Linked DNA regions of Pueribacillus theae. The protein of the gene in region 1 interacts with the protein of each later gene in a pairwise test. Links are inferred from orthologs where the notes say so. Each region holds a gene or a part of one and is shown on either strand. Other genes may lie near its edges.

Region 1 (4,977 bases):
GTAAATAAAGCGATCCTAAGTTGGCTGCCGATTGAAGGAAATGAAGGAACAATGCTTGATCCGTCGTCAGCCGATTTAACGGGGAGGACGTTGGAGTTTTTCGGTAATTTTACCCATTTAAATGAATATCACCATTTTATAAAACGCGGCGTGAGGTGGCTATTGAAGGATCAAAGAAACGATGGTTCATGGTATGGCCGCTGGGGCATTTGTTTCATATATGGCACCTGGTCTGCGGTTACGGGTTTAACGGCGGTGGGGGTACGAAAGGATCACCACCAAATCCGTAGAGCGATAAAGTGGCTGCATCACATTCAACAGCAGGACGGAGGCTGGGGAGAGTCTTGCCTGAGTGATATAAGAAAGGAATATGTACCGCTAACAGAAAGTACGCGCACCCATACAGCTTGGGCGCTTGATGCCCTGATTGCGGCAGAGGATCAAGAAACGGATCCAATCAAACGCGGTGTCCAGTACTTAATAGATACGGCGGGAAAAAATGACTGGACACAAACATATCCGAAAGGCCAAGGACTCCCGGGTGCATTTTATATCCATTATCCGAGCTACGAATACATTTTCCCGCTTTTAGCGTTAAGCCATTACAGAGAAAAATTTTGCGATTCACAATAAGAAGGTATGATCCCTCACTTCAAGATTAGAGGTTATTGAATGTAGCTGATATTCGCCATTTTCCTTCAAATGAAGACCGTGCAGCATGCCGCCGAAAACCGCTCCCCCATCAATATCAATCTTTGTTTTGCATGGTGAGATCCAAATGTCATCTTTTTTGTTAGGATGAATTCGTCTCGTTGGTGTATGCCCGAATATAATCATTTTTCCTGATTTGTTTTCTTTTGTATAGAATGGTTCCCGAATGGAACGAAAAAACATTTTCTCGGTGTCACGCCAATCTTTTCTGCGCGGATCGATGCCGGCATGGACAAAAAGATAGCCCTCATGTTCAACATAATCTGGCAGTGATTCCAGAAATGTAATCTCTTCAGGGAAAAAATGTTGTAATGCTTTCGATAAATCGGTATGGGAAAGTGAATGGAAACGCTCTTCACCTAAGAAGGAAGAGATGGTAGCTTTCCCTCCTCTTGGATAATAATAAGTTGCATGATTAATAGGAGCATCAAGCCATTCAAGAAACATTTCCTCATGATTGCCGCCGATCACTACAGCTCCGTATTCCTTACGGAGTTTCATTGCCAATTGAACAACGCCACGGCTATTTTCCCCTCGATCAATCAAATCCCCAATAAAAAATAATTTTTCTGAATCCGGATTCCAATATGTTAAAAGCTGTTCTAGTTGCTTGAGACAGCCGTGAACATCTCCGATAATAAATGCACACTCAGTCATCATCCATCCCCCTTTCCATCATTCTAATACAAATAGAGAAACAAATGGCAACTTTAGCCCCTTAAGCATGGAGTTAATCAAATTTCAACCTTTTTAATGCTTCTGCCAATGCATTATTCAGAGGTTCTTCATCTTTCTGCTGGTTCTTTAGATACTTTTGTACAGTGCGTTTATCCACTTTACCGGCAGATTCTCTTTTACGACGAGCTTCAAAGGCAGATAACTTTTCACGGTGTCCACATTTACATACAAAAACTTGGCCAACCCCTTCACCATGCAGCTCCAGTTTTTTATGGCATTTTGGACAGCGGGCGTTTGTGATGCGGGAGACATTTTTACGATGTCCACATTCCCGATCTTGGCACACGAGCATTTTCCCTTTTTTACCGTTCACTTCAAGCATTGGTTTTCCACAGTCTGGACAATGTTTGTGTGAAATATTGTCGTGCTTGTATTTTTTATTGCTTGCTTTAATTTCAGCAACGATTTCTTTTGTGTGCTCTTTCATTTCATTAATGAACACATCTTTTTTCAACTTGCCTTTTGCAATGAGCTCAAGCTTTTGCTCCCACACAGCTGTTGTTGCAGGTGATCGTAATTCCTTTGGTACTAAATCTAGTAGCTGCCGGCCTTTTGATGTGATATAAATTTCTTTACCACCACGTTTTTCAATTAAGAATGAATTGAATAACTTGTCAATAATATCTGCACGTGTTGCAACCGTACCTAATCCACCAGTTGATTTTAAGGTATCTGCAAGCTCTTTATTACTCGTTTGCATATACCTCGTAGGGTTCTCCATGGCGGACAGTAAAGTAGCCTCTGTAAAGCGTGCAGGTGGCTTTGTTTGGCCCGATGTCTGAGCGACTAACTTTGTCTTTAATACATCGCCTTTTTCAATGCTGGGCAATAATTGGTCTTTTATATCGTCTGTTAATTCTTCATCATCAAATCGGTTTTTGTAAACTTCTTTCCAACCAGCATTGATTACTGTTTTACCTTTAGCAATGAATTTTTCTCTACCAATTTCAGCCTGTACCGTTAATTGTTCATATTCGTGTGCTGGAAATAAAACTGCTAAGAAACGTTTTACTACTAAATCATAGATTTTTCTTTCTTTATCAGTGAAAGCAGAGAAATTTACATATCCTTCAGTCGGGATAATTGCATGATGATCGCTTAATTTCGAGTCATTAACGAACGATTTATTTGCTTTAATTGGCTTAGCTAAAATTTTATTAGCTGCTGATCGATACTCGCCAACACCACATGCTTTTAAGCGCTCAGGAATCGTTGAAACAATATCACTTGAAATATATCGAGAATCTGTACGAGGATACGTTAACACTTTATGTTGCTCATACAGTTTTTGCATAATATTTAATGTTTCTTTTGCTGAATAGCCGAAAAACTTATTTGCGTCACGTTGTAGTTCTGTTAAATCATAAAGCCCTGGGGCAAATATTTTTTTTGGTTTACGGTCAATTGCCACAATTTTAGCATCTTGACGACCAAGTGATTTAACAATCGCATCGATTTTTTCTTTGTTGAAGCTACGACTATTACCGTTCGAATCTTGCCATGTTAATTTAATCGTATCTGTTTGTGCCTCGATGCCGTAATATATTTGTGGCTTGAAATTTTTAATTTCATCTTCTCTTGCTGCAATTATAGCTACTGTAGGTGTTTGAACGCGCCCGCAATTTAGTTGTGCATTGAAGCGTGTTGTAAGAGCACGAGTAGCATTCAAACCGATATACCAATCTGCTTCAGATCGTGCAACAGCAGCATGATATAAATTTTCATAAGCTTTTCCTGGCTTCAAATTTTTGAAACCTTCTTTAATCGCTTTATCTGTTACAGAAGAAATCCATAAACGCTTAATCGGCTTGTTTACCTTCGCCTTGGCAATTATCCATCGGGCTACAAGTTCACCTTCACGACCTGCATCTGTCGCCACGATTATTTCATTAACATCCTTTCGGGTGAGTTGGCTTTTAACAGCGTTAAATTGTTTTCCAGTCTTCTTCATTACTGTTAATTTCAAACGCTCAGGTAGCATAGGTAAATCTTCTAATTTCCATGTTTTATATTTCACATCGTAACTTTCTGGGTCAGCAAGTGTAACTAAGTGTCCCAGCGCCCATGTTACGATATATTTACTTCCTTCAAGACACCCATTTCCTTTTTTATTACAATTCAGAACACGTGCAATATCACGTGCGACAGAAGGCTTTTCCGCTAGTACTAAACTTTTTGCCATATAATCGCATCCTTTCAAAACCTTGTTCAAATATAACATAGATATATAAATGTTCCTCGTTAAAGCTATAAATCTTTATAGACCTTTAGGTTTTAAGTGGTGGGTAGTGCACTTTTTGCATACTTTCATGACACTTGTCATACTTTTTCACCTGACGTTTATGTCTTACGGAACAGCCATATCTTCCGTATCCTTAAATTATAAAAACAAACATGAGATCTCTCTTTTTCATACGTTTGGAGGATATGATGAATAAAGGCAAATCAAATCAATTACGCCGAAGTGTTGCACCTTATGAGAAATCGAATACGACATCAAGCATGAGGCAGCTTTTCAATACCATTCCACCGTTTTTCCTTCTTTGGGTGTTTGCATATCAAAGCTTAACAATCTCCATTTGGCTAACGATACCGTTGGCTATTGTCGCAGCTGGATTTCTCGTTCGTAGTTTCATTATTTTTCATGACTGTACGCATAATTCATTTTTAAATAGTAAAAAAGCAAATAATATTCTTGGTACGCTGCTTGGGATCCTTACCTTGTTTCCTTATGAAAAATGGAAACGCGAACACGCCATTCATCACGCAACGAATAGTAACTTAGACAAACGGGGAACAGGGGATATTTGGGTCATGACGATTGAAGAGTATGCAGCAGCATCATTTTGGCAAAGACTGGCGTATCGCATGTACCGTAATCCATTTGTCATGTTTGGATTAGGTCCGTTCTTTTTATTTCTAGTTTCAAACCGGATGAATCGAAAAGACGCGAAGCGAAAAGAGCAGCTTAATACGCATATCATTAATGTTTCCATTGTTGCCATTTATGCGCTGCTAGTATGGCTTATTGGCTGGCAGCCATTCTTAATCATACAGGGGACCATTCTTTTCATATCTGGTTCACTTGGCATTTGGTTGTTTTATGTACAGCATCAATTTGAAGACTCCTATTTTGAAAACAAAGATGAATGGAATTATGTGAAAGCTGCGATCGATGGAAGTTCGTATTATAAGCTTTCAAAGGTTTTGCAATGGTTAACAGGTAATATCGGCTACCATCATGTGCATCATTTAAGTCCTAGAGTTCCTAATTATAACTTGGAAAAAGTGCATAACACTTCACCGCTTTTACAGCAAGTGACAACCATTACACTTTGGTCCAGTTTAAAATCAATCCGTTTCCGCTTGTATGATGAGAAAAATAAAAAATTTGTTAGTTTTAAAGAAGTGAAGCACTTATTAAATCGACAAAGAAAAAGTATACAGCTGGCTTCCGGAAAAACAAGTTTTCAAGGTAATAAATAGTCGCTAAAAAGCCATTCAACATTGGATGGTTTTTTTCATATT
Region 2 (4,047 bases), on another replicon or contig:
TGGCCTGGCTTGATGGCATCTTTATGCATGGTAAGCACACCTTTTCCATATTCAAGGCCGTAATCAACGCTAACCACTTCTCTTGGCAGCTTTCCGGCTTTCCTCACAGGAGCAAAGCCTACACCGAGTTCGTATGCGACAGGGCAGCCAAAGATGAATCCTCTCGCCTCAGGCCCCACAATAAGATCAACTTGTTTGTCTTTTGCATAACGGACAATATCGTTAATCGCTTGTTTATACACTTCTCCATTTTGCATCAATGTCGTAATATCCTTAAATTTAACACCCTTTTCTGGATAATCATTAATAATCGTAATATAAGGCTTATAATCCATTAATTTTTGCCCCCTCAGTAAATGAACAATGGTTTATTTTTTTCAAAAAGGATTTAAGTTCTTCGTAAGATGAGTATAATAATGCCTTTTCAATCTCAATCATTTTTAACTTTTGGGTGTACGTTTCTGATTCTGCCAAATCTCTTTTAAGCGGTTTTGTGACGAATGAAACATTATCCTTCTTTATTGTAACAAAATTAAGTTCTGAAAACACTTTTGACATGAAGTGAATCGAATCGATAGACAGCCGCTTCGCCTTTGCTAAGCGCTCTGCTTGATGCAACGAAAATGTTTTTTGTTTCATTAGAAAAGCATAATAAAACTTAAATTGTTCACGCGATGGCACTGAATCGAAAAAATGATTCTCCGTATTGAAAAAAACAACATACGTGCGTTCAGGTTGTGTCGTTTCATACCAGTCTTTGAAATGCTGCAAATCGTAGGGCAAATCCAAAATGAACAAGAAAGGCTTTTCCCGTTCATAGCTGCCTTCATCCTTAATAGGATTATATGCATGTTGCCTCCAATCGTTTAACTGTAAAACGTCCAGCGTGCCTTCCCTAAAATAAACGAGTTGAATGTTCTCAGCCGGTAGTTTGCCAAGCTCGCTATGAATCTTTCTTTTTCCCCTTAAATCAAATAATTGCCATTCATTCACACTCATATCCAGCAACATGAGCTGCGGTTTCCTGAAACCGTTCCATTCATTTATCGATAGCTCTCCTACAACAGACACTGCCGAGCCTTGATTTATTTCATTAAAAAGGTGGCCAAAATGAAAACCAATCCCGTCAAGCGTTGCCCCATTTTCTTTTAATTGGAATTTCAGATGATTTTCCTTGCTGCCGATTTTTTTCAATTGGGAGAGCTGCTTGTTTTCAAATAAAAATTTGGGCGCAGGGTTGTCCGTACCGAAAGGTTGAAGCCTTGCTATTTCCTCAATGGTGTCAATTGTTGTATTCTCTATATGGCATACAGCATCGATCTCCGATATCGGTGTAAAATCGTCCTCCGTTAATTGTTGATGGGCTTTTTCGTTAAGGCGACGGCTTAATTCATCAATATCTTCTGTTGCAATAGTAAGGCCTGCCGCCATTTGATGCCCGCCGAATTGGGGCAAAATATCTCTGCACTCAGAAAGATTTGCATATAAATCGAAAGCGGGGATGCTTCTTGCTGAACCTTTCGCCTCACCAGTTTCCGGTTCAATTGCCAGGACGATCGCCGGGCGGTAATACCGTTCAACAAGCCTTGATGCGACAATGCCGACAATGCCGGAATTCCAGCCCTCTCCTGCTACAACAATGACTCTACCCAGTTGGTTTTGTTTCTCTACCAATTCCATTGCTTGCTTCGTTATGACATTGACAATTTCTTGCCTTTCTTTATTTAGGCGATCAATTTCTTCTGCGTACATCTGAGCTTCTTCTTCATCTTCCGAGATTAGTAGATTTAATGCAGGTTCCGCCGAATCAAGCCTGCCTGCGGCATTCAATCTTGGCCCAATCGCGAACCCAATTAGTTCTTCATTGATTTCATTTCCTTGTATGCCGGACACTTTCAGAAGCGCATCAATTCCGGGCTTTTTGCGTTTACCAATTAATTTTATGCCTTCTGAAACAATTTTCCGATTTTCATCCTTCATCGGGACTAAATCAGCAACTGTGCCAATCGCCGCCAAATCTAGCATATCTCTTGGCAATTCACCTAAAAGGGCATGCGCCACTTTAAACGCAACACCAACCCCGGCGAGCCCTTTAAAAGGATAAGAACAGCCGGGCTTTTTTGGATTGACGATGGCATAAGCTTCCGGGAGCTTCGGCGGAGGCTCGTGATGGTCAGTAATGACCAAATCGATGCCGAGCATCAAAGCCACTTCAGCTTCATAAACAGCGGAAATCCCTGTATCAACCGTAACAATCAAGTTGACTCCTTGCTGCTTTGCCCAGCGAAAGGCAGCTTCGTTCGGCCCATATCCTTCTGTAAACCGGTTCGGAATATATGTAAAAAAATCCGCTTTCAATTTTCTTAGCGTATAAACAAGCAAAGATGTGCTCGTTACCCCATCAGCGTCATAGTCACCAAATATAAGAATCCTCTCTCGATTCTCTACTGCCTGCTTTATTCTTGCAACTGTCTTGTCCATTCCATCAAGTAAAAAAGGATCATAAAACTGTGCTGCGTCAACATCCAAAAAATTTCTCGCATCTTCTTCCGTGACAATGCCTCGCGTGACAAGCAATTTTGCTGTTAATTCACTAATTGACAGCTTGCTTTGTAAATCAAAAACAGCTTGTTCGGATGCCTTTTTTAATCTCCATTTCGTTTTTGCCTTTAACATGAAATCACCTCTTAACCCTTTCTCATTATACAAGAGATGGGTAAGAGGCGATAGATATTAACAGATTAAGTTTCATTTTCTTTTTGTTCCGTAAAATCTTCATCTGGGACAACCGCTGAGTTAGTGCCGCTGTTGGTTTTTAATGATTCATTTTCTCTCTCAAGTTCTTTCACTTGGCGCTTTAGTCGATACATGCGGACGGCGCCGAAGAGAGAAACAATAACGCCGCCCATTAACACAGACCCTAATATGAGGAGCACTAAAGGTGATTCTGTTTTTGCAAATCCGTAATTCACTTCAACTGCCTCAACATTTAAGACAGCAAAGATGGCAATCAGGACAGCAAAAACCAACGCTAGAATAAAACCAATTTGGCCTTTCATCTTCTCTCCTCCTTAACAATTCTCTATGCCTCTGTTTCGCGCGGCGCTGTGCGTTTCCGCTTTAACTCTCTTCCTTTCCAAATCGCCCAAAGCTGTGCGGATATAAATAAGGATGAGTATGTGCCAAGCACGAGCCCAATTAAGAGCGCAATGGAGAAAGGACGAATCGCCTCGCTACCAAATATCGCAAGCGCAGCAGCAGCAAAAACGACGGTTAACACCGTATTTATTGAGCGTGTCAGCGTTTGGATTAAGCTTTTATTCACGATGTGAGCGATCTCTTCAAATGTTTTTATTTTCTTTTCAAAACGCATATTTTCTCTTATCCGATCAAAAGTCACGATCGTATCATTTATCGAGTAGCCAACAATCGTTAGGACCGCGGCAATAAAAGTAATGTTAACTTCCAAACGCAATAAACTAAAGATCGCAATCATGAAAAACGCGTCATGTATGAGACCAATAATTGCAGCCAGTCCCATGCGCCACTCAAACCGGACTGCAACGTAAATAATCATACCTAAAAACGCAATTAAAAGTGAGATAAATGCATTTTTGGCGAGTTCTCTGCCTACCTGGGGAGAGACGGTGCTAATGTTCGCTTCTGCTCCGAAGTCTTTTGCGAACTGTTCTTTTATGTCAGCGATTTCCTGCTGTGAGAGAACACTCGAAAAACGAGCTACCGCCATTTCTCGGTTTTCGCCAGCAAACGTCACTTCGTTAGGCTCCAGCCCCAATTTATTAAATTCGTCTAACAATACTTTTTCTTCAATCGGTTCGCCGCCTGTAATATCAACGCGCGAACCGCTTTTAAAATCTGTGCCGAGATTTAATCCGAACATTCCAAGGGCTATTCCGCCAAGAATGAGCAGAATGACAGAAAGCGCAAAAAATTTATTCCGGTGTTTTACAAAATCAAAACGGATGTTTACTTTAGGCTTTTCCCCTTTTGAAAGGTTGACAATTTCACTTTTTTTAACGCCGAATA

Evidence for each region. The genes of interacting proteins can lie anywhere in the genome.
Region 2: the proteins of DCC39_RS08575 (region 1) and recJ interact in binary tests that used the Escherichia coli proteins (3 or more experiments, as listed by UniProt). The link is inferred for Pueribacillus theae from one-to-one orthologs.

The regions. Positions count from the first base shown.
Region 1 is NZ_QCZG01000014.1:69,243-74,219, forward strand. The notes cover bases 1,037-4,036. They hold DCC39_RS08575 (DNA topoisomerase III), read right to left. Parts: upstream 3,632-4,036; coding sequence 1,442-3,631; downstream 1,037-1,441. Other genes in these bases: DCC39_RS08570 (metallophosphoesterase), read right to left, coding at 1,037-1,371; DCC39_RS08580 (fatty acid desaturase), read left to right, coding at 3,880-4,036. Also shown: shc (squalene--hopene cyclase), read left to right, coding at 1-633; more of DCC39_RS08570, read right to left, coding at 625-1,036; more of DCC39_RS08580, read left to right, coding at 4,037-4,935.
Region 2 is NZ_QCZG01000020.1:39,946-43,992, reverse strand. The notes cover bases 1-3,059. They hold recJ (single-stranded-DNA-specific exonuclease RecJ), read right to left. Parts: upstream 2,677-3,059; coding sequence 325-2,676; downstream 1-324. Other genes in these bases: DCC39_RS10650 (LapA family protein), read right to left, coding at 2,742-3,059; DCC39_RS10660 (adenine phosphoribosyltransferase), read right to left, coding at 1-335. Outside these bases: protein translocase subunit SecDF, read right to left, coding at 3,083-4,047. UniProt on the Escherichia coli protein: Single-stranded-DNA-specific exonuclease.